Regions from separate parts of the Acidovorax sp. DMC1 genome, predicted to be linked through region 1. Evidence: riboswitches for the same ligand, from Rfam matches in the RefSeq annotation. Region 1 holds a riboswitch; the other holds the start of a gene.
The links. Region 1 has a riboswitch for S-adenosylhomocysteine ahead of ahcY (adenosylhomocysteinase). Riboswitches for the same ligand answer to the same signal wherever they lie in the genome.
Positions count from the first base shown of each region.

Region 2: another riboswitch for S-adenosylhomocysteine. It lies ahead of metH (methionine synthase); the one in region 1 lies ahead of ahcY (adenosylhomocysteinase).

Region 1 is NZ_JBQUYO010000004.1:348,025-363,455, reverse strand. Features, by position in the region: gene ACT531_RS11725 (Bug family tripartite tricarboxylate transporter substrate binding protein) at 1-785, shown strand, start outside; gene ACT531_RS11720 (NYN domain-containing protein) at 858-2,369, shown strand; gene ACT531_RS11715 (PfkB family carbohydrate kinase) at 2,373-3,431, opposite strand; gene ACT531_RS11710 (substrate-binding domain-containing protein) at 3,568-4,581, shown strand; gene ACT531_RS11705 (ABC transporter permease) at 4,749-5,708, shown strand; gene ACT531_RS11700 (ATP-binding cassette domain-containing protein) at 5,711-6,517, shown strand; gene ACT531_RS11695 (RbsD/FucU family protein) at 6,527-6,979, shown strand; gene ACT531_RS11690 (ROK family transcriptional regulator) at 6,993-8,234, shown strand; gene ACT531_RS11685 (HAD-IIB family hydrolase) at 8,425-9,234, opposite strand; gene ACT531_RS11680 (peptide chain release factor 3) at 9,241-10,869, opposite strand; S-adenosyl-L-homocysteine riboswitch at 11,048-11,127, shown strand; gene ahcY (adenosylhomocysteinase) at 11,201-12,634, shown strand; gene ACT531_RS11670 (TlyA family RNA methyltransferase) at 12,784-13,785, shown strand; gene metF (methylenetetrahydrofolate reductase [NAD(P)H]) at 13,782-14,633, shown strand; gene ACT531_RS11660 (septal ring lytic transglycosylase RlpA family protein) at 14,672-15,196, shown strand; gene ACT531_RS11655 (23S rRNA (adenine(2030)-N(6))-methyltransferase RlmJ) at 15,224-15,431, opposite strand, start outside.
Region 2 is NZ_JBQUYO010000001.1:677,544-692,974, forward strand. Features, by position in the region: gene ACT531_RS03190 (SDR family oxidoreductase) at 296-1,069, shown strand; gene ACT531_RS03195 (long-chain fatty acid--CoA ligase) at 1,141-2,832, shown strand; gene ACT531_RS03200 (serine hydrolase domain-containing protein) at 2,940-4,118, shown strand; gene ACT531_RS03205 (shikimate kinase) at 4,440-4,982, shown strand; gene ACT531_RS03210 (hypothetical protein) at 5,051-5,428, opposite strand; gene ACT531_RS03215 (LysR family transcriptional regulator) at 5,593-6,522, opposite strand; gene ACT531_RS03220 (RidA family protein) at 6,681-7,082, shown strand; gene metH (methionine synthase) at 7,155-9,908, opposite strand; S-adenosyl-L-homocysteine riboswitch at 9,929-10,030, opposite strand; gene ACT531_RS03230 (hypothetical protein) at 10,049-10,813, opposite strand; gene ACT531_RS03235 (PACE efflux transporter) at 10,902-11,357, opposite strand; gene ACT531_RS03240 (LysR family transcriptional regulator) at 11,432-12,373, shown strand; gene ACT531_RS03245 (MBL fold metallo-hydrolase) at 12,407-13,243, opposite strand; gene ACT531_RS03250 (GlxA family transcriptional regulator) at 13,342-14,331, shown strand; gene ACT531_RS03255 (PPK2 family polyphosphate kinase) at 14,647-15,431, shown strand, end outside.

The DNA of each region.
Region 1 (15,431 bases):
AGCCCGTGATCGTGGAGAACAAGCCCGGTGCCGGCGGCACATTGCCCGCACAGCAGCTGCAAACTTCTCCAGCCGACGGCTACACGGTGGCTCAGATTCCGCTGGGCGTGTTCCGCCTGCCCTACACCACCAAGATCAACTGGGACCCCGTCAAGGACATCAGCTACGTGCTCAACGTCACCGGCTACGCGTTTGGCTTGGTGGTGCCTGCTGACTCGCCACTCAAGACGTGGACCCACTTCGTGGCCTGGGCCAAGGCCAACCCCGGCAAGCTGAGCTACGGCTCCACCGGCACCATGACCAGCCCGCACCTGACCATGGAACTCATCGCGCAGCAGCTGGGCATCGAGCTGCTGCACGTGCCCTACAAGGGCAGCGCCGACCTCATGCAGTCCATCCTCGGCGGGCAGATCATGGCAGCAGCCGACTCCACCGGCTTTGCGCCACAGGTCGAGGCCGGCAAACTGCGCGTGCTCAACACCTGGGGCGCCGAGCGCCTGGCCAAGTTCCCCGATGCGCCCACGCTCAAGGAGCTGGGCCTCAATCTGGTGCAGAACTCGCCGTTTGGCATCGGCGCACCCAAGGGCACGCCCGATGCGGTGGTCAAGCGCCTGCACGATGCCTTCAAGCAGGCCATGGAGCAGGACAGCTACAAGACCGCATTGGCCCGCTACGACATGGTGCCCATGTACATGAGCACGTCGGCGTACAAGAAGTTTGCGCAGGACACCTTCACCCGCGAGAAGGCGCTGGTCGAGAAACTGGGCTTGGCCAAACCCACCTGAGGCCACTCCCTTCGGAGGGGGCAATGCGTTCCGTGTGATGATCCGCAGCATTGAACGGAACTCACACACGATATGGCATCCCCCTCCGACAGCATCAGCATGGCCCTGTTCTGCGACTTTGAAAACGTCGCCCTGGGCGTGCGCGATGCGCAGTACGAAAAGTTCGACATCAAGCCCATCCTGGAGCGCCTGCTGCTCAAGGGCTCCATCGTGGTCAAGAAGGCCTATTGCGACTGGGAGCGCTACAAGGGCTTCAAGGCCACCATGCACGAGGCGAATTTCGAGCTGATCGAAATCCCGCACGTGCGCCAGTCGGGCAAAAACTCGGCCGACATCCGCCTGGTGGTGGACGCGCTGGACCTTTGCTACACCAAGTCGCACGTCAACACCTTCGTCATCATCAGCGGTGACTCGGACTTTTCGCCGCTCGTGTCCAAGCTGCGTGAGAACAACAAGCAGGTGATCGGCGTGGGCGTGAAGCAGTCCACGTCCGACCTGCTGATTGCCAACTGCGACGAGTTCATCTTCTACGACGACCTGGTGCGCGAAAACCAGCGGGCCCAGGCCCGCCGCCAGAGCCCTGGCAGCAACCCGCCACCTGCGCCCCGCCGCAGCCCCGAAGAAGAGCGCAGCCGCAAGGAAAGCCAGGACGCGCGCCGCACCCAGGGCGTGGAGCTGGCGGCCGAAACGTTTGAAGCCCTGCTGTCCGAGCGCGGCGACACCGGCAAGATCTGGGCCTCGGTGCTCAAGGAGGCCATCAAGCGCCGCAAGCCCGACTTCAGCGAAGGCCGCTACGGCTTTCGCACCTTTGGCAATCTGCTGGAGGAAGCGCAGGCGCGTGGGCTGCTGGAGTTTGGGCGCGATGAAAAGTCGGGGGCGTATGTGTTCCGCAGCCACGGTGGGCCGACGGCCGCCGCCGCGCGGCCTGAAGGATCCGGTGAGCGAGCCAGCCAGGGCGGCGCCACACGGCACGACTTTCATGCGGTGGCGACGGCACCCGATCTGCGTTCTGACAGTGGCGAAGGGCAGGGCGCGCCGGGTCGCAGCCGGGGGCGTCGCGGTGAGGGCGCAGACCGCCCAGACACACGCTCCACGCAGCGCAGCGAGCCGCGCAATGACTCGAACCAGGAGCCACTGGCGTCCGAGCAGGCGGATGTGCCGTCAGAGCGCCCGGCCAGCCGCTATTTCAACCAGCCGGTGGTCCACGAGGCCGGGCCATTGGAGCGGGTGATCGACAGCAGCCCTGAGCAGGATGCGCGCGCCGAAGCGTTGGATGGCTCCGAGGCCCCGGCAGCGCAGATACCTGCTGAGAACGATGGTGCCGAGCCTGCAGCCCCTCGCCGCAGTCGCGCCCGCAGTGGAGGAGGTGCCAAGCCAGCTGCCAGCGCCCCCAAGGCTGCTGCCACGCCCCGAGCGCGTGGCGCGCGTGCCGTGGCGGATGCGGGCGGTGCTACAGCTGCCGAGGCATCGGCTTCTGCGGCCGAGGCACCAGCCGCTGAGGCACAAGACGCGGATCCCACCAAGGCGGCCGCTCCCCGTCCACGCAGCCGGGCCCGCAAGCCGGCCGCCAAACCCGCCGAGTAAGTGTTATTGGCCGGCTGCGGTCGCTGAGCGCCGCAACGCCAGCCGCTCTTGCACTTCTTCGTAGCGGGGCGGCGTGCAGCCCGCACGCTCCACGCAGTGGCTGGCGCTGGCCAGCGCATGGTGCAGCATGGCGCGCAGCCGGGCTTCCGCAACGGGCGCCGTCAGGCCACCCGGGCGCAAGGTCAGGGCTTCTTCGCCCCGCTCAGGCCCTGCCAGCCAGGCGGTGATCAAACCCGCCAGAAAACAGTCGCCTGCACCCACGGTGTCCACCACCGTGATCGGAGCCTCCTCGCGCGCATGCACGGCCAAGCCGTCGTGTTGCAGCAGCCAGGCACCTTCCGGCCCCAGGGTCAGGGCGAGCCATTGGGCCTGTGTTTGCTGCTGCAAATAGTGGGCGCGTTCCAATGCGTTGGCGCCCGGAACAGCCAGCGCCTCCAGGTCATCGTCACTCACCTTGATGAGGTGGGCGTGCTGCAGGGCGGCCATCACATTGGCGCGGTAGGCCTCCGCATCGTCCACGGCCGACAGGCGCAGGTTGGCATCCACCACCACCATGCGGCCTGCTGCGCGCTGCGCTGCCAGCCAGGGCTGGTAAACGGCAGCGTCCTGTGCCACCAGCGCCAGGCAGCCCGTGGCCACTACTTGCAGCTCTGGCAATGCGGCGCAAGCAGCCGTCAGCGCGGCGGCCGTCACCTGGCGGTCGGCCACGCCGTCGCGGTAGAAGCTGTAGCTGGCCTTGCCCTCGGCATCCAGTGCGGCCAGCGCCAGCGCGCTGGGCGCACGCACCGGCGTGGGCGCTGCCAGGGCCACGCCCGCATCGTGCAGGCCGCGTGCCAGTTGTCTCCCCAGCATGTCGCCCGACAGCGGGTTGAGGTACAGCGTGCCCACGCCCTGCAGGCCCAGCGCGCGCGTGAGGTTGTAGACCGCGCCGCCCGCGCAGGGCTTGAGGCGGCCATCGGGCTCTTCGATCAGGTCAAACAGGGCCTCGCCCGCCGTGGCCACGCGCAGCGGCGGTGCGGTGTGGGCGGGGCTGGAGTCGGCGGACTGGATAGGGAAAACCATAAGTAAATCCACTTGATTTATTAACTTGTCGGCCACTATAGTTCGATCCCATCCACCCGACAAGAGTGGTTCACCTGCCAGCCGCGCAGCACGGGGCCGACAGGAATCTGCCATCCCAACACCCGGAGACAACGCCATGCAACGCACCCCCGCTTTCGCGCTTTCTGCCCTTGCCCTCACCGGCGCCCTGGCCTGTGGCCTGGCCGAGGCACAAGCATCCGAACCCGTCATCGGCCTCATCACCAAGACCGAGACCAACCCCTTCTTCGTGAAGATGAAAGAGGGCGCCACGGCCGAGGCCAAGAAGCTGGGCGCCAAGCTGGTGTCGGCGGCAGGCAAGACCGATGGCGACAACGCCGGCCAGGTCACGGCCATGGAGAACCTGATCGCCGCTGGCGCCAAGACCATCCTCATCACCCCCAGCGATGCCAAGGCCATCGTGCCCGCGATCAAGAAGGCGCAGGCGCGCGGCGTGATGGTGATTGCGCTCGACAGCCCCACCGAGCCCATGGATGCGACGGACGCGCTGTTTGCCACCGACAACTACAAGGCGGGCGAGCTGATCGGCCAGTACGCCAAGGCCGCCGCTGCGGGCAAGAAGCCCGTGATTGCCACGCTGGACCTGTTCCCCGGCCACCCCGTGGGCGCACAGCGGCACAACGGCTTTCTGAAGGGCTTTGGCCTGCAGGCGAATGACGCCAAGAGCAACGAGCTGTCGCGCCCCGCCGAAGTGGTGTGCATGGCCGACAGCTTTGGTGACCGCGCCAAGGGCCAGACCGGCATGGAAAACTGCCTGCAGAAGAACCCCGACATCAACATCGTCTACACCATCAACGAGCCCGCCGCCGCCGGTGCTTACAACGCGCTCAAGGCCGCAGGCAAAGAGAAGAACGTGCTCATCGTCTCGGTGGACGGCGGCTGCGCAGGCATTGCCGATGTGGGCAAGGGCGTGATCGCCGCCACCAGCCAGCAGTACCCGCTGCGCATGGCCGCGATGGGCGTGGCGGCCGGCGTGGAATACGCCAAGACCGGCAAGAAGGTCAGCGGCTACACCGACACCGGCGTGACGCTGATCGCTGCCAAGCCCATGGCGGGCGTGGACAGCAAGGATGTGAAGACTGGCACCGACCTGTGCTGGGGCGCCAAGTAAGAGCCGTTCGAAAAACTCTTCTGGCGTCGTTGCTGCGTCTTGTCGTACTACCGTACTGCCTGCGACGCAGCGCCTAGCCAGAACCGCTTCGCTGAGTTTTGCGATCGGCTCCCCACCGACAACTGCTTTTTCTGAGCGCCACCTTTGTCCACCCGCACGGAGCCGCCATGTCCTCGACCGCTTCCAAACTACCGCCGCTGGCCACGCTAGGGCCGTTCATTGCGCTGATCCTCGCGTGCGCCTTCTTTGCCACGCAGAGCGAGCGTTTTCTGTCGGCGCAGAACTTCGCGCTCATCCTGCAGCAGGTCATGGTGGTGGCGGTCATTGCCATCGGCCAGACGCTGGTCATCCTCACGGCGGGCATTGATCTGTCGTGCGGCATGGTGATGGCGCTGGGCGGCATCGTGATGACCAAGATGGCGGCGGACTATGGCCTCTCGGCCCCCGTGGCGATTGCGTGCGGCATGGCGGTGACCATGCTGTTCGGCCTGGTCAACGGTCTGCTGGTCACCAAGATCAAGCTGCCGCCCTTCATCGTCACGCTGGGCACGCTCAACATTGCGTTTGCTGCCACGCAGCTGTATTCGGGCGCGCAGACCATCACCGACATTCCTGCGGGCATGACCGCGCTGGGCAACACCTTCCAGCTGGGCCAGACCGCCATCGTCTGGGGCGCGGTGCTGATGCTGGTGCTGTACCTCGTCACCTGGTTTGCGCTGCGCGAGACCGCACCGGGCCGCCATGTGTACGCCGTGGGCAACAGCCCCGAGACCACGCGCCTCACCGGCATTGCGACCGACAAGGTGCTGCTGGGCGTGTATGTGTTGGCCGGTTTGTTCTACGGCATTGCGTCGCTGCTGTCGGTGGCGCGCACCGGCGCGGGCGACCCGAACGCGGGCCAGACCGAAAACCTCGACGCCATCAGCGCCGTGGTGCTGGGCGGCACCAGCCTGTTTGGCGGGCGCGGTGTCATCCTGGGCACGCTGGTGGGGGCGCTCATCGTGGGCGTGTTCCGCAACGGGCTCACGCTGATGGGTGTCTCGTCGGTGTATCAAATCCTGGTCACCGGCATCCTTGTGATCCTGGCCGTGGCCACCGACCAACTTTCGCGCAAGGGAGTGCGTTGATCATGACCCACTTCACCCCCACGGCGGACGCCCCGCTGGTGATGCAGGCCAAGGGCCTGGTCAAGCGCTACGGTCAGGTCACTGCGCTCGACGGCGCCGACTTTGAACTGCGCGCTGGCGAGATCCTGGCCGTGATCGGCGACAACGGCGCGGGCAAGTCCAGCCTGATCAAGGCGCTGTCCGGCGCCACCGTACCGGACGACGGTGAGATCCTGCTCGACGGCCAGCGCATCCAGTTCAAGAGCCCCATCGACGCGCGCCGCGCCGGCATTGAAACCGTCTACCAGGACCTGGCCGTGGCCCCGGCCATGACCATTGCCGAAAACCTGTTCCTGGGCCGCGAACTGCGCCGCCCCGGCCTCTTGGGCAGCGCGCTGCGCATGCTCGACAAGAAGAAGATGCTGGAAGAAAGCGTGGCCCGCATGGCCGAGCTGAAGGTCGGCATCCGCTCCATGACGCAGGCGGTGGAGACCCTCTCGGGCGGCCAGCGCCAGTGCGTGGCTGTGGCGCGCGCCGCAGCGTTTGCACGCCATGTCGTCATCATGGACGAGCCCACCGCCGCCCTGGGCGTGAAGGAGGGCAACATGGTGCTGGAGCTGATCCGCCGCGTGCGCGACAAGGGCCTGCCCGTCATCCTCATCAGCCACAACATGCCCCATGTGTTCGAGATTGCCGACCGCATCCACATCGCCCGCCTGGGCAAGCGCGCTGCCGTCGTCAACCCCAAGAAGATCAGCATGAGCGATACCGTGGCCGTGATGACCGGGGCCATGGCCGCATCTGACCTGCCCGCTGAATGCCTTGCCTGAAACGCCCCCATGCTGAAGAACATTGATCCCCTGCTGACCCCCGACCTGCTCAAGGTGCTGGCCGAGATGGGCCATGACGACGCCATTGTTTTGGCCGACGCCAACTTCACCGCCATGAGCCTGGGCGCGGGCAAGCCCGTGCTGCGCCTGCCAGGCATCGGCATGGCGCGCGCCGTGCAAGCGGTGGCCAGCGTGCTGCCATTGGCGCAGGATGTGGCGCACCCCGTGGCCTACATGCAGGTGGGCGGCACCGAGGTTCCGTACCGCTCGGCCCTGCAGCGCGAAACCATGGACGTGCTGGCACGCGAGGGCGTGGCCAGCGAGCAGGCCGAAGGCGTGGAGCGTTTTGCGTTCTACGAACGCGTCAAAAAGGCCTATGCCATCGTTGTGACGGGCGAACTACAGCCCTGGGGCAACTTCCTGCTGCGCAAGGGCGTCATCGGCGACACTCTGAACGCCTGATCGTTTCATCACCATGCTGGACACCGACGCATCCCTACCCGCCGTTGACAACACTGCCGCCAGCCCCGCGCTGCTGCGCCAGCGCGGCTCCAACCATGTGGGGCTGCGCCAGTTCAACGAGCGCGTGGTGCTGCAGGCGTTGCGCACCCACGGCAGCCTGGCCAAGGCTGAGATGGCGCGGGTCACGGGCCTCACGGCGCAGACCATCGGTTTGATCACCGCCCGGCTCGACGAAGATCAGTTGTTGCGCCGCGAAGCGCCCGTGCGCGGTCGCGTGGGCCAGCCCTCGGTGCCCATTGGCCTGAACCCCGACGGCGCGTTTGCCATCGGCATCAAGATCGGCCGCCGCAGCGCCGACTGGCTGCTGGTGGACTTCACCGGCCATGTGCGCGAGCGCATCGTGCTCGACTACGCCTTCCCCGACATCGACGTGCTGCTGCCCGCCATCCGCACGCACCTCAACCAGTTGCTCGACGGCCTGGGCCCGCTGCGCTCGCGCGTGGTGGGCGTGGGCGTGGCCGCCCCATTCCAGTTGGGTGGCTGGCACCGCATGCTGGGGCTCACCGAAGCGCAGTCCGAAGCCTGGAACAACATCGACCTGGCCGAGCAAGTGCAGCAGATGACCGAGCTGCCCGTGAGCTTTGCCAAGGACACCTCCGCCGCCTGCGTGGCCGAGCTGCTGCAGGGGCGCGGGCGCGACATCCCCAGTTTTTTGTATTTGTTCATGGACACCTTTGTGGGTGGCGGGCTGGTCATCAATTCGCACCTGCATCGCGGTCTGCATGGCAACGCGGGTGCGGTGGCCTCGCTGCCGCTGTCACCCGCCCAGCCGGGCCAGGCTCCCGCACAGCTCATCAGCCAGGCATCGCTGTGGGAGCTGGAGCAGCGCTTTCGCGAACACGGCCTCGACCCCATGGCCGCCTACGACAAGCGCGTGCTGCAGGCCCCGTGGCTGGAACACAGCCGGGGCTGGATTGCGCGCGCTGCGGCCGGCCTGGCGCACTGCATCGTCTCGGCCACGGCGTTTTTGGACCTGGATGCCGTGGTGGTCGATGGCGCTGCCGCCCCCGAGCTGCTGCAGGCCCTGTGCGAAGGCGCCCGCCACGCGCTGGCCGACTACAACTGGGAAGGCCTGCACCAGCCCCCCCGGCTGGAGCTGGGCACCATGGGCTCGGACGCGCGGGCGCTGGGCGGGGCGCTGTTGCCGCTGCATGCGTGTTTTGCGCCGGACACCGATATCTTCCTCAAGGCTTGATGCTGGTGCTATTGAAATGATAGCTATCGCGGCATGTCCCACTAGCGCAAGCGGGCGTTTTCCGTCAAAACTGCTTCCTGGAGGTCTTGCGTGCCCTGTTCCGTCCCGGGGTTGCTGGGCCCGTTGCGTCGATCAGCCAGGGGCTGTGGCGACCGCCCTCTGTTGCCTGCTGCGCTTGCTTCGCTGACAGTCAGCGCCCCGCCAGGATCGCCTGCGCCACTTCGGCAAACCCCGCGCCGCGTTCGCCCTGCGTCACATACCGTGGCAGATGTGTGAGCTGCGGAGCAAACCGCGCGATGTTGGCCACCCCCACGCTGTGGGTGAAGTGCTGGAACATCGCCTGGTCATTGCCCGAGTCGCCCACAAACACCCAGCGATCCAGCTCCTGCGCCAGGTCGCGCCCCATCAACTCGCGCACGATCCAGTTGGCGCCCTGCCATTTGTTGAAGTCCCCAAAGCAGCCGTGGATGTGGATGCTGCTCACCGTGGTCTGCATGCCTTCGCGCTGTAGCAAGTCCAGCACCTGTTGCACGGTCTCGGGCGGGTGCCGGTCGAACTCGGCGTAGTCAAAGGCCAGGTCCGTCTCGCGCCCGGCGCTGTCGCGGCTCAGGGCCACACCTGGCACTTCCGAAGCCACCAGCGCGGCGATCTCACGCATGCGCGCCTGGTTGGCGCTGCGCGTGGCGGCGTCTTGCTGGTAGCGCTTGACCAGCGTGGGTTGAGCGCCAGAGCCCCGGGTAAAAGCCACGGCCCCGTTTTCGGCCACCATGGCATCGACCGGCCAGGTCGAACCCCCCGGCCCGGCCATGAAGGGTTCACACCAGCCAATCGGCCGCCCGGTGATGGGAATGACTACCAGGCCCGCCGCCTTCAGGTCAGCCAGCGCCTGCAGCGCGTCGGGCTTGATGGCGCCTTCGGTGGTCAGGGTGTCGTCGATGTCGGTGAACACGCCCACCAGGTCGCGGCGGGCCACTGTTGGCCAGAGATCCAGAGGTTGCATGCGGGCTCAACCGGCCTTCTGCAGTGCCAACCCCGCATGCTCACGCAGCGGATGGAAGTGGATCTTGGGAAACCGCTCCTGCGCCAACCGCACGTCGTACGGCGAGGTGCACAGGTACGCCAGCGTGTCCGCCGCGTCGTGCGCCAGGCGCAGCGGGTAGGCATCGGTAAAGGCGCGCAGGTCGGCCGCGTTGTCGGCGGTGATCCAGCGGGCGCCCGTGTACTGACAGCCTTCCAGGCGCACGTCGGCGTCGTACTCAGCCTTCAGGCGGTGCTGCACCACTTCAAACTGAAGCTGGCCCACGGCGCCCAGCAGCATGTTGCCACCGGCGTCGGGCTTGAAGACCTGGATCGCGCCTTCTTCGCCCAGCTGGGCCAGGCCTTGCTGGAGCTGCTTGGTGCGCAGCGGGTTCTTGAGGACCACGGTCATGAACATTTCGGGCGCGAAGAAGGGCAGGCCGGTGAACTGCAGGTTGGCGCCGTCGGTGATGGTGTCGCCCAGCTGCACGCCGCCGTGGGTGGTGAAGCCAATGATGTCGCCCGCGTAGGCTTCTTCGACGGCCTCGCGGCGCTGGGACATGAAGGTCACCACCGATGTGGGGCGCAGCTCCTTGCCGGTGCGCTGTACCTTGAGCTTCATGCCCGGCGTGTACTTGCCGCTGGCCACGCGTACGAAGGCGATGCGGTCGCGGTGGTTGGCGTCCATGTTGGCCTGCACCTTGAACACCACGCCGGAGAAACCTTCGTCCTCGGGCTGGATGGTCTTGACGACGGGCTGTTTGTTCACCTCCAGCGTGCTCACGCGCGGGCCGGGCGGCGGGGCCATGTCCACCAGGGCGTCCAGCACTTCCATCACCCCGAAGTTGTTCACGCCGGAGCCGAAGAACACGGGGGTCAGTTTGCCGGCCAGGAAGGCTTCATGGTCCCAGGCGGGCGATGCACCGGTAGCCAGCTCCATGCTGTCCATGGCGGCGTCGAACTCTGCGCCGAAGCGGGCGCGCAGGGTGTCCACATCGGTGAGCGGGATGGATTCGAAGTCCTGCGGGCGACGTTCGCTGCCGGATTCGAACACCGTCATCGTCTTGGTGCGCAAGTTGATGATGCCGCCAAAGCTCTTGCCCTGGCCCACGGGCCAGGTCATGGGGCAGCAGGGCATGCCCAGTTCGCGCTCGACCTCGTCCATGATGTCCAGCGGGTCGCGCACCTCGCGGTCCATCTTGTTGACGAAGGTGATGATGGGCGTGTCGCGCTGGCGGCAGACCTCGATCAGGCGGCGGGTTTGTGCTTCCACACCGTTGGCGGCGTCGATCACCATCAGCGCCGAGTCCACGGCGGTGAGCACGCGGTAGGTGTCTTCCGAGAAGTCCTTGTGGCCGGGCGTGTCGAGCAGGTTGATCACATGCTCGCGGTACAGCATCTGCATGACCGAGCTGGCTACCGAGATGCCGCGCTGCTTTTCGATTTCCATCCAGTCGGAGGTGGCATGGCGGCTGGCCTTTCGGCCCTTGACGGCACCCGCGATCTGGATCGCGCCCGAGAACAGCAGCAGCTTTTCCGTCAGCGTCGTTTTACCGGCGTCGGGGTGGGAAATGATGGCAAAGGTGCGGCGGCGCCGGGTTTCTGGGGCGTAGGACACAGGGGTTCCTGAATGGGATGGGTGCGGGGCAGAGCGCCCTGCGCAAGAAATCTTCGGGCCGGGACCTGCATGGGTCGCAGGGGCGGCAGTCGCGGGATTTTACTGTTCCGTGCAAGGTCCGGGATGAATTCACCCCCGCGGGCATGGCGCCGGGAATGCACTTGCTTTTATAATCCGCCGATCCGAGGAGCGTTGCAGCGTCCCCAGCACAGGCGGGGCGTGAGGCTCGGAGTCATCTAGCAACGACGCTCATCCACTTCGCGTGCGGTGAGGCGTATCGACCTTCCCCTTCGCGCAGTGGCTTTTCAAACATGCTTTGGAGCACACCATCATGAACGCACGCGTCAACGCCCCGGTCAACACCGACTGCATCATTGCCGACATCGGCCTGGCCGAATGGGGCCGCAAAGAAATTCGCATCGCCGAAACCGAAATGCCCGGCCTGATGGCCATCCGCGAAGAATTCGCTGCCAAGCAACCGCTCAAGGGCGCACGCATTACCGGCTCGCTGCACATGACGATCCAGACCGCCGTGCTGATCGAGACCCTGCAGGCCCTTGGTGCTGAGGTGCGCTGGGCTTCTTGCAACATCTTCTCCACGCAAGACCACGCCGCAGCCGCGATTGCTGCCGCTGGCACGCCCGTGTTCGCCATCAAGGGCGAGACCCTGGCCGAATACTGGGACTACACCCACCGCATCTTTGACTTTGGCCCCGCAGGCGCCGAAGGCGAAGGCCCCAACCTGATCCTGGACGACGGTGGCGATGCCACGCTGCTGATGCACCTGGGCAAGCGCGCCGAAAAGGACGTATCGCTGATCGCCAACCCCACCAGCGAAGAAGAAACCTGCCTGTTCGCTTCCATCAAGGCCAAGCTGGCGCAAGACCCGACCTGGTACAGCCGCAAGAGCGCCCAGATCATCGGCGTGACCGAAGAAACCACCACGGGCGTGCACCGCCTGAAGGAAATGTCGGCCAAGGGCTCGCTGATGTTCCGCGCCATCAACGTGAACGACTCGGTGACCAAGAGCAAGTTCGACAACCTGTACGGTTGCCGTGAGTCGCTGGTGGACGGCATCAAGCGCGCCACCGACGTGATGATCGCCGGCAAGGTGGCCGTGGTCGCTGGCTACGGCGACGTGGGCAAGGGCAGCGCCCAGGCCCTGCGCGCGCTGAGCGCCCAGGTGTGGGTGACCGAGATCGACCCCATCAACGCCCTGCAGGCCGCGATGGAAGGCTACAAGGTCGTGACCATGGAATACGCTGCCGACAAGGCCGACATCTTCGTGACCACCACCGGCAACAAGGACGTGATCCGCCACGAGCACATGCTGGCCATGAAGGACCAGGCCATCGTCTGCAACATCGGCCACTTCGACAACGAGATCCAGGTCGCGTCGCTGGAGCAGTACCAGTGGGAAGAGATCAAGCCCCAGGTGGACCACGTGATCTTCCCGGACGGCAAGCGCATCATCCTGCTGGCCAAGGGCCGTCTGGTGAACCTGGGCTGCGGCACGGGCCACCCCAGCTTCGTGATGTCGTCGAGCTTTGCCAACCAGACCATTGCCCAGATCGAGCTGTTCACTCACAGCGACTACTACGAAAACGGCAAGGTCTACGTGCTGCCCAAGCACCTGGACGAAAAGGTGGCGCGCCTGCACCTCAAGAAGGTGGGCGCCATGCTGACCGAGCTGACCGACGAACAGGCCGCCTACATCGGCGTGCCCAAGCAAGGCCCCTACAAGCCTGACACCTACCGCTACTGATCCCGGTGCGCGCGCCCTGGCGACAGGGCGCGCGCACGGTGGTGTGGCGCCGTGATGCTGAGCAATGCTTGATTGCTCATAAATTGATAGCTGCTGGCGCATGATTCACTAGCGCTACCAGCCGATTTGACTCAAAAAGGATGGGCGCGATGCGCGCAGATGTGTTTTTGGTGGAGCGTGGCCATGCCGCCACGCGCTCGCAGGCGCAGCGCCTGATCGCTTCGGGGGTGGAGTGGCGCTTGACGCCCTTGTCGCCCTGGAACAAGGTGGCCAAGAACGGGGATGACGTCCCGTCCGTGGCCGAGGTAAGGCTGCTGGACGATGCCGAGGCCAAATACATCTCCCGTGGCGGGCTCAAGCTCGAAGGCGCCTTGCAGGCCACGGGCCTGGACGTGACGGGCCTGCGCTGCCTGGATGTGGGGCAGAGCACCGGTGGCTTCACGGACTGCCTGTTGCAACATGGCGCGGCCCAGGTGGTGGGTGTGGATGTGGGGCATGGCCAGTTGCATGAGCGCCTGCGTGACGATGTGCGCGTGGTGGGCGTGGAAGGGATCAATGCCCGCGCCATGACAGCCGAGTCGCTGCTCGAAGGCTGTGAAGCGGCCTTGTCCGAAGAGCTGGTGCAAGACCATGAAGACAACGACACCCAGCCGGTCGCTCCTTACAGCTGGATGCGCAACGGCGGTCTGGTCGATGAAGAATACGACGACAGCGACGATGCCAAAGAGCAAGACGTAGAAGCCTTCAAAGCCGAGCGCGCCGCCAAGGCCCGCGCGCGGGCCGAGGGCACTTTACCGGTGGTGCGCCAGCGCCGAGAGGGGCGAGAGGATGTGCAGGTCACGCCCGTGTTTGACCTGGTGACGGGCGACCTGTCGTTCATCTCGCTCACTCTGGTGCTGCCTGCACTGGTGCCGTTGCTCGCGCCGCAGGGCGACCTGGTCATGCTGGTCAAGCCCCAGTTTGAATTGCAGCCGGGGCAGGTGGGCAAAGGCGGCATTGTGCGCGACGAGTCCCTGTATGCGGTGGTGGAACAGCGCATCCGCGATTGCTGCGTAACTCTGGGCCTGGAAGTGCGGGCGTGGATCGACAGCCCGATCCAGGGCGGTGATGGCAATCGAGAATTTTTTGTACACGCAAGGAGAGCCGCATGAATGCAGCCCACGCGCAAGGCACCGGGTTTCCGGTGAGTTTCGAGTTTTTCCCGCCCAAGACGCCTGAAGGCGCCGACAAGCTGCGCGTGGCGCGCCAGCAGCTGTATGCACTGCATCCGGACTTCTGTTCGGTGACCTACGGCGCAGGGGGCTCCACGCAAGAAGGCACATTCGGTACGGTGCGAGAGATCCTGTCCGAAGGCGTGGGCGCTGCGTCGCACTTTTCGTGCATCGGGGCCACGCGCCAGTCGGTGCGCGAGCAGCTGGCCACGCTCAAGGCCATGGGCGTCAAGCGCCTGGTGGCGCTGCGCGGCGACCTGCCCAGCGGCTATGGCGCGGGCGGCGAGTTCCAGTACGCCAGCGACTTGGTGGCCTTCATCCGCGCCGAAACGGGCCGGGACTTCCACATCGAGGTGGCGGCCTACCCCGAGGTGCACCCCCAAGCCAAGTCGCCCGAGGCGGACCTGCAGGCCTACGTGACCAAGGTGCGGGCGGGGGCGGACTCTGCCATCACCCAGTATTTCTACAACAGCGACGCGTATTTCCGCTTTGTGGAAGACGCGCACCGCCTGGGCGCTGACGTGCCGGTGGTGCCGGGCATCATGCCCATTTCCAGCTCCACGCAGCTGATGCGGTTCTCGGACGCCTGCGGTGCGGAGATTCCGCGCTGGATCCGTCTGCGCCTGCAGTCGTTTGGGGACGACACCGCCAGCATCAAGGCGTTTGGCCTGGATGTGGTGACCGACCTGTGCGACCAGCTGCGCACGGCCGGCGTGCCCGCGCTGCACTTCTACACCATGAACCAAAGCGCCGCGACCCTGGAGATCTGTCGCCGGCTGGGGATCTGATGGTGGGGGGCGAGCAGCCACCCGGCTCTTGTCGCAGCGTGGCCCGGTGGGCGCCGCTGCGGCAGCTGGTGGGGCTGTGGTTGCTGTGCAGCGCCTTCGCGGTTGCGCACGCCCAGGGGCTGCAGGCAGAGCCGGACGCGCTGGCCCCCAACCTGCTGTCCGTGCCGGGAGAGGCGATGCTGATCGATCCCCCGGCCAAACCGGAACCCACCACTCCCGGCGGGTCGCCGCTCAGCCTGGAGGCGGACGAGGTGGGGTTGGCATCGTGGTACGGGGCGCAGTTCCACCGGCGGCGTACCGCCAGCGGGGAGCTGTTTGACATGCGTGCGCTCACGGCGGCTCACCCCACGCTGCCCTTTGGCTCCCGCGTGTGTGTGCGCAGCCAGGCCACGGGGCGCACGGTGATCGTGCGCATCAACGACCGCGGGCCCCACACCCGCAACCGGGTGATCGACCTGAGCCGGGGCGCCGCCGAGGCGTTGGGTATGGTGGGCCTGGGGCTCAAGCCGGTGGAGCTGTTCGCCCTGCAGGACGACGACAAGGATTGTCCGGCGGCACCTTGACGCGATGTAAGGAACCGGAAGGGCCGGTCAGCCGCCCGATTCCAGCGTGTGGGTGGCGTGTTTGTCCTGGGCCAGCAGCTCGGCCATCTGGGGCAGGGCGTCTTTGAGCGCGGCCTTGAGGGTGTAAGGCGGGTTGATCAGGAACATGCCGCTGGCCGGCAGGCCGGGGCGTTTGGTATCGCCCGTGACGGTTTCGGTGATCTTGCTCGACTTGACGGTGAGCGTGGCATGCAGC
Region 2 (15,431 bases), on a different contig from region 1:
TGCGAGCCTAGGGCCAGGGCGCGCATCCGTCCATCCGCCGTGGCCGCAAGCGGGGGTAGGCGCCATCCCACACGCGGCGAGAAAAGCGGCAGCGCCCAGAGTTTCAAAGGTGACAGCGTCGGTTTTACACCGGGCTGGCGCGGGGCTAGCATGAAGCGCTGACTCACCGGCTTGCACGGCGGCCACCGCCGCCTTCCCCGCACCCCTTCACCCCACCCGGCGCGCCACGAGCCACCGGGCACGGGTCGGGCACTCATTCACCTTCACCCTCTCTCTGCACGAAAGCGTTTTCTCCATGAGCGTCAAGCAACTCTTCGATCTCACCGGCCAGGTCGCCCTGGTCACCGGCGGCTCGCGCGGCCTGGGCCTGCAGATGGCCGAAGCCCTGGGCGAAATGGGCGCCAAACTCGCCATCACCGCGCGCAAGGCCGATGAGCTGGCCGAGGCCAAGAAGCACCTGGAAGGCATGGGCTACGAGGTGCTGACCGTGGTGAACGACCTGCAAAAGACCGAAGACATCCCGGGCCTGGTGGACCAGGTGGTCGAGCGCTTTGGCACCATCGACATCCTCGTCAACAACGCAGGTGCCACCTGGGGCGCCAAGGCCGAGGACTACCCCGACGCCGCCTGGCACAAGGTGATGGACCTGAACGTGAGCGCGCCGTTCTTCCTTTCGCGCGAAGTGGGCAAGCGCTGCATGATCCCGCGCGGCAAGGGCTCGATCATCGTCACGGCCTCAGTGGCCGCACTGAAGGGCACGCCCCCGGGCATGAACACCATTGCCTACAACACCTCCAAGGCTGCCGCGCTGCACTTTGCGCGCACGCTCGCGTCCGAATGGGGGCACTACGGCGTGCGCGTGAATGCGATCTGCCCGGGTTTTTTCCCCAGCAAGATGGCCAGCGGCCTCATCGAAAAACTGGGCCCTGCGATGATCGAGCGCACGCCCCTGCGCCGCATTGGCGGCGAAGAGGACCTCAAGGGCGCGGTGGTGTTCCTGGCGTCCAACGCCTCGCGGCACATCACGGGTGAGTCCATCGTGGTGGATGGTGGCGCCAGCTTGATCTAATGCCCCCCTGGGGCGCGACCTGCTTCGTCAGGTCTGCGCCCCGCACGAACCAACCCAGCGTTCCGTATCCCATGTCCGACCGCCACCTCGCCCACTGGCCGCCCGGCCTGTCGCGCCACCTCACGCTGCCGCAGACACACCTGTTCCACAACGCCGAGGTGTCGGCCGCGCGCTACCCGGACAAGCCCTTTCTGGTGTTCTACGACACGCTGGTGACCTTCCGCCAGTTCCAGCAGCAGGCCGAGCACATTGCGGGCTTCCTGCAGCAGGTGTGTGGCGTGAAGGCGGGCGACCGCGTGCTGCTGTACATGCAGAACAGCCCACAGTGGATCCTGGCGTTCTACGGCATCCTGCGCGCCAACGCGGTGGTGGTGCCGGTGAACCCCATGAACCGCACCGACGAGCTGCGCCACTACGTGCACGACAGCGGCGCCACCGTGGCCTTTGTGCCGCAGGATCTGCATGCGCTGGCGCAGCCGCTGGTGGATGCTGCTGGGAGCGAAGGCAAGCTGAAGCACCTGATCGTGGCCGCCTACAGCGACTACCTGCAGGTGCCCACCGACCTGCCCGTGCCCGCGTTCGTCAGTGCCCCGCGCCAGGCCATTGATGCGCCCGGCGTCGCGCTGTGGAGCGACATGCTGGCGCAGCAGCGCACCCCAGGCCCCATCACCACCGGGCCCGACGACCTGTGCGTGATGCCCTACACCTCGGGCACCACCGGCCACCCCAAGGGCTGCATGCACACGCACCGCAGCGCCATGAGCACGCTGGTGGGCGGCGTGCAGTGGTTTGCGCGCACGCAGGATTCGACCTACCTCGCGGTGCTGCCGCTGTTCCACGTCACCGGCCTGTCGGGCAGCATGAACGGGCCGCTGTTTGTGGGCGCCACCGTGGTCGTGCTGCCGCGCTGGGACCGCGACGCCGCCGCCCAGCTCATCCAGCGCTACCGGGTCACCATCTGGCAGGCCATCTCGACCATGGTGGTGGACTTTCTGGCCAACCCGCGCATCGCCGACTACGACATCAGCAGCATCCAGGCCATACGCGGCGGCGGCGCGGCCATGCCCAAGGCCGTGGCGCAGCAGCTGAAGGACCTGACCGGGCTCGACTATGTGGAGGGCTACGGCATGTCCGAGACCATGGCCGCCACCCACATCAACCCGCCCCACCGCCCCAAGCCGCAGTGCCTGGGCATCCCGGTGTTTGACGTGGATGCGCGCGTGGTGGACCCGGCCACGTTCGCCGAACTGCCCCCGGGCGAGATCGGCGAGATCGTGGTGCATGGCCCCCAGGTCATGCTGGGCTACTGGAACAACCCGCAGGCCACTGCCGACAGCTTTGTGATGCTGGACGGCAAGCGCTTTCTGCGCACGGGCGACCTGGCGCAGGTGGACGAGGACGGCTACTTCTTCATGGTGGACCGGCTCAAGCGCATGATCAATGCGTCGGGCTTCAAGGTCTGGCCTGCCGAGGTCGAGGCCATGATGTACGCCCACCCCGCCATCCAGGAGGTGTGCGTGATCGCCGCGCACGACGAGCGCCGGGGCGAGACGGTCAAGGCCCTGGTCGTGCTGCGCGACGCCTTCAAGGGCCAGGTGAGCGAGCAGTCCATCATCGACTGGAGCCACGAACACATGGCCGCCTACAAAAGCCCGCGCATCGTGCAGCTGGTGGACAGCCTGCCCAAGTCCGGCACGGGCAAGGTGCAGTGGCGCGAGCTGCAGGAGCAGGAACGCAGCCACGCGGCCGGTGCGACGCCCTGAAACCCGCGTTCAAGGCCTGCCATATTTGCTCTGTTTTTGATAGCTACTAGCGCAATATGCACTAGCGCTACCAGCCAAAATTAACTCAAAACCCACTTCCCACTGCCATGAACCCCACCGCCCTCGCCCGCCTGCGCTCCGTGCTGCAAACCCATGTGGACCAGGGCCTGCTGCCCGGTGCCGTGGCCCTCATCCACCACCAGGGCCACACGGTGCTGCACACGGCGGTGGGCCACCAGCGCCCGCCCAGCGCCGAATCGGCGGTACCCGCCATGGCGCCCGACACGGTGTTCCGCATCTACTCCATGACCAAGCCCATCGCCTCGCTGGTGGCGATGATGCTCATGGAAGAAGGCCGCCTGCTGCTGTCGCACCCCGTGGCGCACTACCTGCCCGCGTTTGCCGGCCAGCGCGTGTACGACGAAGCCACCGGCACCACCGCCCCCGTGCAGCGCGAGGCCACGGTGCACGACCTGCTGCGCCACACCGCCGGCCTGAGCTACGCGTGGGAGGCCGGCACCGTGCCAGACGCCTACCGTGCCGCCCGCGTCGGCTCGCGCCGCCACAGCAATGCGGACTTGGTCGCGGCGCTGGGCCCACTGCCCCTGCTCCACCAGCCCGGCACCCGCTGGGAATACAGCCGCGCCACCGACGTGCTGGGCGCGGTGCTGGAGGTGATCGAGGGCGAAAGCCTGGGCGCCATCCTGCAGCGCCGGGTGTTCGGCCCGCTGGGCATGCACGACACGGGCTTCTCGGTGCCTGCCGCGCAGCAGCACCGCCTGGCCGAAGCCTTTGAGCGCGACCCGCAGACCGGCCTTGGCATGCCGCTGATCGACGTGACCGCGCCGCCCGTGTTCGAGTCGGCCGGTGGCGGGCTGGTGTCTACCGCCAGCGACTACGCGCGCTTTTTGCAGCTCATGCTGGGCCGGGGCACCGCCCCCGGGCCCGACAGCCCCAACGGCACCAGCGGCAATGACGCCCCCGTTCGCCTGCTGGGCCGCGCCACGGTGGACTTCATGACCGCCGACCACCTGGGCAACCTGCCCGTGGCGGGCGACATCCTGCCCACCGGCTATGGCTTTGGGCTGGGCGTGGCCGTGCGCACCGCCACGGGCCAGGCCACCCGCCCCGGATCGGCCGGGCACTACAGCTGGAGCGGCCTGGGCGGCACCTTCTTCTTTGTGGACCCTGCGGAAGACCTGTTCGCCATCCTGCTCACGCAGGCGCCCGGCCAGCTGCGGTATCTGTGCGAGCTGTATCCGGCGCTGGTGTACGCCGCACTGTGATTCGGACACCCCCCTGAGCGCGCGCCACGGGGCAGCCGCCAGAGGCGGCAGCTCTTCAGGCCGTCCAAGCCTGCGCAGGCAGGCTTGGAGCCGCGGCCCTCAGCCCCCCGCTCTCGCGCTGCGCGCGGGCAGGGGGACGACGCCCTCGCTGCGGGGCGGCCCTTGCTCGGCATCCACTGGTCTGGGTCGCGCCAGTTGCTAAGGCCGTGCCTGACATGCGGTGCGCGGGGGCAGGCTTACACTCAACGCCTAGTCAAGGCACGCGACACAGCCCCACCCGCAGTGCGCAAGCCCGTCCCCCCAGACCTCTTTCTTGAACCTATGCAGATTCGCTGCGCACTGGTCGGCATGCCCGGCTCGGGCAAATCCACCGTCGGCCGGCAACTGGCCCACCGCGCGGGCGTGCCCTTCATCGACCTGGACCACCGGCTGGAACAAACCCTGGGCACCACCATCCGCAGCTTCTTCGAGGCCGAGGGCGAAGCCCGCTTTCGCGACATCGAGGCCCAGGTGCTGGCCGACGTGGCCCGCCAGCCCGGCGGCATGGTCCTGTCCACCGGCGGCGGCGCTGTGCTACGCCCCGAAAACCGCGAGGTGCTGCGCCAGTTCGGCAACGTGCTGTACCTGCGCGCCTCGCCCGAAGAAATTTTCAAGCGCGTCAAACACGACAAAACCCGCCCCCTGCTGCAAGGCGGTAACCCCATGGACAAGCTGCGCGACCTCTACGCCCAGCGCGACCACCTGTACCGCGAGACCGCCCACTACGTGATCGAGACCGGGCGGCCATCGGTGCACACGCTGGTCAACATGGTGATGATGCAGCTGGAGATGGCGGAGAGTGCGGGTGGGGCGGGGTCGCACTGAGGCGATAGCGCCTTGGTCCCACCCTGATCAAAGGGCCCCGCGCTGAACTGCAAGTCGTCTGGCTTTGCTCAGCAGATATTGCCCCCGATGCTTTTCCCGTCTTTCAGATCAAAGCCGAAATAGCAGCTGTAGTCGGAAGGGGAATAGCGGATGCACTGAAGTCGGTCGCGGGCTCGTACCCGCGTTTTCGGGTCGGACCCGCACTCTGTCTTCACATCGGGCCCCATGCGGTCAAACAAGTCGCGGGCCGCTTTACCCTGCACATGGAATGACACTTTGGCGTCGTGGGCTGTGGGCGCCGTTGGGTCACCCAAACCTCCAGAATAGATTGCCATTTGCGCATTGACTGGCTTGAATTCAAATGCCCAGTTTGCTGCCATGGCGCATGCCCCCATCCACATCAGCGCTCCCATGAGCACGATTGATTTTCCCGTCCCTTTTTCCATCCCAGCCTTCCCACTCTCTTGTGAATAACGGAGCATAGCCCTCGGCAGAACGCGACATTGATGGACACGCGCTATCAATGCGGTGCGCATGGCGTGTGCAAGCGCCTGCCGGGCAGGCTGTCTCTTCCGGCATTCCATGAACGGTTTCTGTGGTCGAAGGTTTCCTATAGCGTCGTCGAAGTACGCTGAAGCGGCGCATGCAGCGCCATCAACCCCGCCACCCATTCAATGAACACCCGCACCTTGGCGCTCACATGCCGTTGGGGTGGGTAGGCCACGTACAGCGGCATGGGCGCAAGCGTCCAGTCTTGCAGCAGGGGCACCAGCTCGCCGGTGGCCACGTGGGGGCGGGCCATGTAGTCGGGCAGCCAGAGCACGCCCAGGCCCGCCAAGCCTGCGGCCAGGTAGGCGTTGCCGTCGTCCACGGCGCAAACATCGTGGCCCTGGGCGCGCACGTGTTCGGTGCCACGGCGCATCTCGAACGGCAGGGGCTGGCCGGTGCGCGCCCACAAAAAGCCTACGGTGCGGTGGTGCGGGCCTTCCAGCGCCTGCGGATGCGCGGGCGTGCCCGCACGCTGCAGGTAGCTGGGGGCGGCGTACACGCGCAATTGCAGGTCGCCCACATGGCGTGCGACCAGCGCGGGGTTGGTGAGGGCGCCGCCGCGCACCACGCAGTCCACGTTGTCGCCCACCATGTCCACGGGGCGGTCGCTCACCCCCATGTGCAGGAGGATGTCGGGGTACTGCGCGTGGAACGCGGGCAGCGCGGGGATCAGTATCAAGCGGGCCAGCGGGCTGGGCACATCCACCCGCAGGCGGCCCCGGGGCGCGGCGGCGGCGGTGGATACGCTGGCGTCGGCATCGTCCAGATCGGCCAGCAGGCGCACCACGCGCTCGTAGTACGCAGCGCCGTCGGGCGTGACCTGCACGCGCCGGGTGGTGCGGTGCAGGAGCTTCACACGCAGGCGTGCTTCGAGCTGCTGCACCAGCTGGGTGACGGTGGTGCGGCTCAGGTGCAGGGTGAGGGCGGCCTTGGTGAAGCTGCCGGATTCCACAACGCGGGCGAAGGCCTGCAGGGCGTCAAAACGGTCCATGGCGTAGAGGTAGTTGGGGCGTGCCGAAAGGGCGACATGCCCGCCATTGTTTGGCGATCAGGAACAGTGGTGCGCAGATTAGCCTGTTTATCAGAACAACGCACGCTTCTACAGTGCCTGCATCGCAACCCTCTGCCCTGCAGAACGAAAGGATTTCCATGCCCCAACGTGATGTTGTCTTTCCCGCAGGCCGCCAGGCGCTGTACGAGCGCAACCGCTATTCGCCCGCCGTGCGGGCCAACGGTTTCCTGTTTGTGTCCGGCCAGGTGGGCAGCCGCGAAGACGGCTCGCCCGAGCCCGACCTGGCCGCGCAGGTGCGCCTGGCGTTCAGCAACCTCAATGCCGTGCTGCAGGCAGCGGGCTGCACGTTTGATGATGTGGTGGATGTGACGATGTTCGTGGTCAACCCCGAGGCGAACTTCGAGACCGTCTGGGGCGTCGTGCCCGAATTCTGGGGCGAGGCGCCCCACCCCACGCTGACGGGCATCGGGGTGACCTGGCTGTACGGCTTTCAGTTCGAGATCAAGGTGATTGCGAAGCTGCCGGAGAGCGCGGTTTGATGGCCGATTTTTGAATCAAATAGGCCGCTAGCGCTTGTTGGTCAAGCGCTAGCAGCTATTTCATTCATAGCATCACAGATTCGGTGCCAACAACCGCTCCAGCACCTTCTCATCCATGCCCCGGCGCTCGGCCATGTCGTGCAGCTGGTCTTCGCCGATCTTGCCGACGTTGAAGTACACCGCCTCGGGGTGGCCGATGTAGAAGCCGCTCACGCTGGCCGCAGGGGTCATGGCCAGGCTTTCGGTCAGGCCCATGCCGATCTCTTCGGCGTTCAGCACGCGGAACAGGTCGGTCTTGGCGCTGTGGTCCGGGCAGGCGGGGTAGCCGGGCGCGGGGCGGATGCCGCGGTACTTCTCGGCAATCATGTCGTCGTTGCTCAACTGCTCGCCCGCTGCGTAGCCCCACAGGTCGGTGCGCACGCGGTGGTGCAGGCATTCGGCAAAGGCTTCGGCCAGACGGTCGGCCAGGCTCTTGAACATGATGGCGGAGTAATCGTCCAGCGCGTCGATGAAAGCCTTTTCCTTCTTCTCCACACCCAGCCCGGCGGTGACGGCGAACAGGCCCGCGTAGTCGGCAATGCCACTCTCCTTGGGGGCCACAAAGTCGGCCAGGCAGCGGCTGGGGCGGGTCACGCCGTCGATGGTGTGCTTCTCGGCCTGTTGGCGCAGGCCATACCAGGTCATGGCCACCTCGGTGCGGGTGTCGTCGGTGTAGAACTCGATGTCGTCGTCGTTCACGCTGTTGGCAGGCAGCAGCGCCATCACGCCGCTGGCCGTGAGCCACCGGCCTTCGATGATCTTTTTCAGCATGGCCTGGCCGTCTGCAAACACGCGCGTGGCTTCCACGCCCACGATCTCGTCCGTAAGGATCGCGGGGTACGGGCCGGCCAGGTCCCAGGTCTGGAAGAACGGACCCCAGTCGATGTACTTGGCCAGCTCGGCTAGGTCGAAGTTCTTGAACACGCGGCGGCCCAGCGCGCGGGGCACGGCAGGCTGGTAGGCAGACCAGTCCACCGGCGTCTTGTTGGCGCGGATCTTGGCCAGGGGCCACAGAGGCGTGGCCTTTTTGTTGGCGTGCTGGGTGCGCACTTTTTCGTAGTCGGCGTTCAGCTCATCCACATAGCTCTGCACGCCGTCGCCCAGCAGGCTTTGCGCCACGCTCACGCTGCGCGAGGCGTCGGGCACGTAGACCACGGGGCCTTCGTAATGCGGCGCGATCTTGACGGCAGTGTGCACGCGGCTGGTGGTGGCGCCACCAATCAGCAGCGGGATCTTCTTGACGCGGAAGTGCTCGTCTTTCTGCATCTCGCCGGCCACGTACTGCATCTCTTCGAGGCTGGGGGTGATGAGGCCCGACAGGCCCACGATGTCCGCCCCCTCGACCTTGGCCTTGGCCAGGATCTCGTGGCAGGGCACCATCACGCCCATGTTCACCACCTCGAAGTTGTTGCATTGCAAGACGACGGTGACGATGTTCTTGCCGATGTCGTGCACGTCGCCCTTGACGGTGGCAATGACGATCTTGCCCTTGCTGCGCACGTCGCGGCCGGCCAGTTCGTCCTGGCGCTTTTCTTCCTCAATGTACGGAATCAGGTGGGCTACGGCCTGCTTCATCACGCGGGCGCTCTTGACCACCTGGGGCAGGAACATCTTGCCCGCGCCGAACAGGTCGCCCACCACGTTCATGCCGTCCATGAGCGGGCCTTCGATCACGTGCAGCGGGCGGCCGCCCTTGGCCAGGATCTCGCGGTAGGCCTCTTCGGTGTCTTCGGTGATGAAGTCGGTGATGCCATGCACCAGCGCATGGCTCAGGCGCTCGCCCACGGTCTTGGGGTGCTCGGGCGTGCCGCGCCATTCGAGTTTCTTGCTCTCGTCCTTGGCGCCGCTTTTGGCGGTTTCGGCAATCTCGACCAGGCGCTCGCCCGCATCGGGACGGCGGTTGAGCACCACGTCTTCCACGCGCTCGCGCAGTGTGGGCTCCAGGTCGTCGTACACGCCCACCATGCCCGCGTTGACGATGCCCATGTCCATGCCGGCCTTGATGGCGTGGTACAGAAACACGGTGTGGATGGCCTCGCGCACAGGGTCGTTGCCACGGAAGCTGAACGACACATTGGACACGCCGCCCGACACCTTGGCGCCCGGCAGGTTCTGCTTGATCCAGCGCGTGGCTTCGATGAAATCGACGGCGTAGTTGTTGTGCTCTTCGATGCCCGTGGCCACGGCAAAGATGTTGGGGTCGAAGATGATGTCTTCGGGCGGGAAGCCCACCTCATCCACCAGCACGCGGTAGGCGCGTTCGCAGATCTCGATCTTGCGGGCATAAGTGTCGGCCTGGCCCACTTCGTCAAACGCCATCACCACGGCGGCGGCGCCGTAGCGCTTCACGAGGCGCGCCTCGTGCTTGAACTTCTCCACGCCCTCTTTCATGCTGATGGAGTTGACGATGCCCTTGCCCTGGATGCAGCGCAGCCCGGCCTCGATCACCTCCCACTTGGAGCTGTCCACCATGATGGGCACACGCGCGATGTCGGGCTCGGACGCGATGAGTTGCAGAAACCGCACCATGGCGGCCTTGCTGTCGAGCATGGCCTCGTCCATGTTGATGTCGATGACCTGAGCGCCGTTCTCCACCTGCTGGCGCGCCACGGCCAGGGCCTCTTCGTACTGGCCGTTCAGGATCATGCGCGCAAACGCCTTGGAGCCGGTGACGTTGGTGCGCTCGCCAATGTTGACGAACAGCGTGCCCTCGCCAATGGAGACGGGCTCCAGGCCGGACAGCTTCATGGGGGGCAGGGACGGGGCAGACGCGGACATAGGACTCACCTGTGCAGGGGCAGCAGAAAAACAGGTGAGCGTCGTTGCGGTGGGGCTTGAATAGCTTGTGGAGTGCCCAAGCCTGACGGCTTCACCATGGCGGTGGGGCCGCTGCAACGCTCCTTGGGCAAGGGGCGGATTTTACCGGGTCAGCGCACTGGCAGGAATTGCAAGAAGGTGCCGCCCACAATGCCCTGCACATAGCTGATGGCCGCGCGGCGGTACTTTTCGGTGGTGAAGGCGGCCAGCAGATCGAGCCGCGCGATGATCTTGCCGAACTCGCGCTCGAAGCTCAGGTTGCGGCCCTGGGCGCCGATTTCGTCGGCCAATAGCAGGGGCTGGCCCTGGGCGTTGCGGCGCTGCGCCAGCAGCCACACGGCGGTCTCGACGTTGCGCGCGGCGTTGTAGAGGTGCTGGGCATCCATGCCGTCCAGCAAGAAGAACTCCGTCTTGCCGCCGTGGGCGGTGATGATCATGTCGGCCGTGGCATGGATGAAGGCCGCCACACGATCGCCCCCGAACTCGGGCGCCAGCGCCAGCGCCATGGCGGCGATGTCGCGGCGGCCCTGCAGCGGGCCCCAGGGCTGGCGCTGCAACACGGCGGTGCGCAGCTGCTCCAGCGCCTGCTCGCGGCTGGTGGCAGTGCCCTTGCGCCATTCGGCGGGGTTGCGGCGGTAGAGCTTGTCGGCCAGGCGCAGCAGGCCTTCCAGGTTCTCTTGCATGGCCAGGGTGGCCATGCGGTTGGCGTCGGACTGGGCCAGCTCGGCGGCATGGGTGGGCGTCCCCTTCACCTCGCCGCGCGGCGTGGGGGCGTTGCTGGCACAGCCTGCCAATACGCAGCAGGACACCGCCACGCCAGCCCACCGGCCCGGCAATCCCCGCAGCAGCAGCAACAACAAAAACGGCCCTCTCATGGGGCCGATTATGGGTGGCGGCTGAGCGTCCCTGACCGCCGGTGAAGGGCGGTTGACATTGTTTGAAGAAGCGCGCTCAAGGCCTTTGTTACGACGCTGCCATGGCCGATGCAGGCAGGCCGAACAGGTGGTCGAACACCCAGTTGAAGACAAAGGTGTAGCCAAGGAAGAACACGATGAGCCCCAGGTCCATCACAAACGCGTGCCACAGGCTCACGCCAAACCACCAGGCAAACAGCGGCACCAGCGTGAAGACCAGGCCGCCCTCGAACCCGATGGCGTGTGCCACGCGCCGCGCCACGCTGCGCCCGCGCACGGGCTGGCGCGCCTCCCAGCGCTCGAAGGCCCAGTTGAAGACGATGTTCCAGACGATGGCGATCACCGAGGCTGCCACCGCCACCACGCTCGAATGCCCCGCGCCCTGGCCCGTGAGCAGCGCCAGGCCCACCGTGGCGGCGCCAATGGCGATCAGCTCGTACAGGGTCACGTAGATCACGCGGCGTTTGACGCCTTGCAGGCCAAAAAGGGTGGGTGTCTTGTCCATGGACGGTACTTTATATTCGCCGCACTGACATATAAAGTCAGCTTGTTTCAGTTTTATTGATAGATTGATACCCCATGGCGTTCAACTCCGACAGCGTGCAGGTGTTTCTGACCGTGCTCGACCACGGCTCGTTCTCGGCCGCCGCGCGGGCCTTGTCGCGTGTGCCGTCGGCGGTGAGCATGACCATTGCCCATCTGGAGGCCGAACTGGATGTGCAGCTGTTTGACCGCAGCGGACGCGAGCCCCGCCCCACCGCTGCCGCCCGCGCGCTGGAGCCCCAGGCCCGGCTGCTGGCGGGGCAGCTGCAGCAGCTCAACGCCCAGGCGCTGGCGCTGACCCAGGGGCTGGAGGAGCGGCTCACGCTGGCCATTGCGCCCGAGCTGCTGGCCTCGCGCTGGACGGAGGCGCTGGCGGCATTGGCGCAAGAGCACCCGCTGCTGCAGATCGAGGTGCTGGCCGCGCCGCAGGTGGATGCGCTGGCGCTGCTGCACAGCGGCCGCGCGCAGCTGGCGCTGGTGTTCGAGCGGCCCAGCATCGACGGGCGCGAGGGCTTTCAGGAGGTGGGCACCGAAACCCTGGTGGCGGTGATGGCGCCGCAGCACCCGGTGCTGGTGGCCGCCCGCGCCGCCGCCCAGGCACGGGGTGCCCCACCGGAGGACGCCATGCTGCGCGAGGAGCACCTGACCACCACACGCCAGATCGTGGTGGCCAGCCGCGACCTGGCGCAGACCGACCCGCGCTTTGTGTTTGCGCGCCACCACTGGCGCACCGACAACCACCTGGCCGCGCTGGGCCTCATCGAAGCCGGGATGGGCTGGGGCTGGCAGCCGCGCGCGCTGGTGCAATCGCGCATCGAGGCGGGGCGGCTGGTGGAGATGCCCTTCGAGAACCTGAGCAACGGCGCCGCGCTGTGGGTGGACGTGGTGTGGTCCAAGGAGCGCCCGCTGGGCCTGGGCGCTGCGCGCTTTGTGGCGCTGATGCGCGACCAGCGCGCGCTGGAGGCCGAACTGGCGTGAGTTGCAGCCTTTTTAGGCGGTAGCGCTAGTCGATCATGCCTCTGCAGCTACTGAATTCATAGCATCGCTTTTAACGGTGGGCCCGGGGTAGTGCCGACACTCGCCGTCCTCGGGCACCCACAGGCGGTGCGCCCACCCGCCACGCTGCGCCAGGGCGCGCACCTGGGCGCGGGTGGTGGGGCAATGGTCCAAGGCCTCCAGGTGGTTGACCACCACCGCGCCGGTTGTCAGCGCAGCGGCGTGCGCGACCTCGGCGGCGTCCATCAGGATGTCGGCGCCCAGGTCAAACCGGGCGCCACCGGCGGGCAGCACGGCCACATCGGGCTGCAGGCGCTGCAGGCAGTCGCGCACCGGGGGCGTCAGCACGGTGTCGCCGGCCAGGTACACGCTGGGCTCGCCCGGCAGCTCCAGCAGGTAGCCGTGGCCGTGCTCCATGAAGCGCGCCACCCAGCCCCGGCCGTGGGTGCAGGCCACGGGCGTGACCTGCCCGCCCAGCGCAAACGGCTGGCGGCCCTCGCCCGCCAGCGGCTGCACCTGCAGGCCGCGCTGCGCGAGGTAGGCGGCGTCGTGCGGCATGCAGAAGACGGGAATCTGGCGCTCGCGCAAAAACTGTTTGCCCGCGCGGTCCAGGTGGTCAAAGTGCCCGCGCTGGCAATGGGTGATGAGCGCGTGGGTCACGCGCTGCAGTGCCGCGTCGGCCTCGGCGGGCAAATCCACCAGGGGGTTGCGCTGGCGCCGGGTGCCCAGGTAGCGCAGCGCGGGCAGGCTGCCCCGGGGCGCGAGCATGGGGTCCACCAGCAGGCCGACGGGGCGGCCCGCGTGCTGAAACTCCAGCAGAACGGTGGCGTTGCGCAATTGGGTGATGAGCATGGGGGGCTTTCAGTGGGAGGAGGTGTTGCCATTGTTGAAAAGCAGGCCTCCCGCGAAAATGGCGCAGATTGACAATTTCTTGCGCTTTTGTGCCACCCATGGTTCTTCCATCCCCAACACCCCAGCCGCCCCTGCGCGTGGCACTGCTGCTCTACCCGGGCTGCATGCCGGCGGGCCTGTTTGCGGCGGCGGACATGGCACGCGCCGCCAACCTGCGTGCGCAGGCCAGCGTGATGGACATCTGCTGGGCAGGGGTGGACCGGTCGCCCGTGCCCACCTGGCAAGGCCCCGCGCTGGCCCCCTCCGTGGCACTGCAGCAGGCCGAGGCCGATGTGGTGCTGGTGCCGGGCCTGTGGCTCTCGTCGCCTGACCAGCTGCAAGGGCCGCTGCAGCAGCTGGCCCCGACGGTGCAGGCCTTGCGCGCGCTGCCCCGGCGCACGCAGGTGTGGAGCTACTGCGCGGGCGTGGTGCTGGCGGCCGCCAGCGGGCGGCTGCGCGGCCAGGGCGCCACGGCCACCTGGTGGTTGCGTGCCGCGCTGGAGCAGCAGTTCGCGCAGGTGGACTGGCGCTTTGACGAGCCGCTGGTGGCCGGCCCCACCGCCACCACGGCCGCCGGGGCCAACGGTTACCTGCCGCTGATGCTGCACGCGCTGGCCGCCCGCCTGCCGCCCCAGGCGATGACCGACCTGCAGGAGCTGCTGATGCTGCCCCGCCCCCGCACGGCGCACCCGGCATTTGCCGGGCATGACCTGATGACGCTGGCAGACGACGACCTGCGCCGCGCCATGCTGTGGGTGCAGCGCCGCCCCGCCACCGATCTGCGGCTGCCCGCGCTGGCCCAGGCGCTGGGCCTCTCGCCCCGCACACTGGCGCGGCGGGTGCAGGCCCACACGGGCCTGACGGCGGCCCTGTGGATGCGCCGCATCAAGCTGCGCCAGGCCAGCGAGGCGCTGTGCGACACGCCGCTGCCGCTCAAGCGCATTGCCGAAGACCTGGGCTTTGCCAGCGAGGCCGGACTGCACCGCGCGTTCCGCCAGGCCACGGGGCAGACGCCGCTGGCCTACCGCATGGCACATGGCGTGCGCTAAGGGATCTTCTGCACGAATCGAGCGGCAAGTGGGCGCTGCGGATCGGGATGGGCTGCAAGGCGCAAAACGCAGCAATAGCCGCAGCTATTGCGAGTATTTGCAACGCCGCAGACCGCCCGAGACCGCAGCGGCACACGGCGCGGTGATTTGTGCAGAGGGTCCCTCAACGGCTCCCGCGGCAATTTTCAAGCCCAATCTGCTCCAAGCGCTAGTGAATCATACGCAATCAGCTATCAACTTGATAGCATCATGTTTTCGTAGAAGAGGAGACCGCGCCCCCACAGCTGACGTACGATGGCCCATCGAGGAGCCCGCATGAACCACCCGTTTCACAGCAGCAACAAAGACGTGGCCCAACGCTGGTCGCAATGGCAGCCGGACGCGCCGCAGCATGACGATGACAAGCGGCCCGACGGCCAGCCCGAGCGGCGCAAGGCCGGCAAACACCGCCGCACGGTGTCGCTCAAGGACTTTGATCCGTCGGCCAAGCCGTTTTCGCTGGGCGACAAGCTCAAGGACAAGGCCGCCACCGAGTCGATTGCGCAGGAGCTGGACACGCTGCAGAACCTGTTCTACGCCGACAAGCGCTACAAGCTGCTGGTCATCTTGCAAGGCACCGATACATCGGGCAAGGACGGCACCATCCGGGGCGTGTTTGGCCGCATGAGCGCGCTGGGCGTGCACGCCGTGGGTTGGAGCGCCCCCACCGAGGCCGAGCGTGCCCACGACTACCTGTGGCGCATCCACCAGAAGGTGCCCGGTGCGGGCGAGATCACGGTGTTCAACCGCAGCCACTACGAGGACGTACTGGTGCCCGCCGTCAACGGATGGATCACGCCCGAACAGCACCACCAGCGCTTTGGGCACATCAACGACTTCGAGCGCATGCTCACGCACACCGGCACCATCGTGCTCAAGTTCATGCTGCACATCAGCGCTGACGAGCAGCGCGAACGCCTGCAGGAGCGCCTGGACGACCCGGCCAAACACTGGAAGTTCTCGATGAGCGACATCGAGGCCCGCAAGCAGTGGAGCCAGTACCAGAAGGCCTACGAAATGCTGCTGGCCGCCACGCACACGCCCTGGGCGCCGTGGACCAT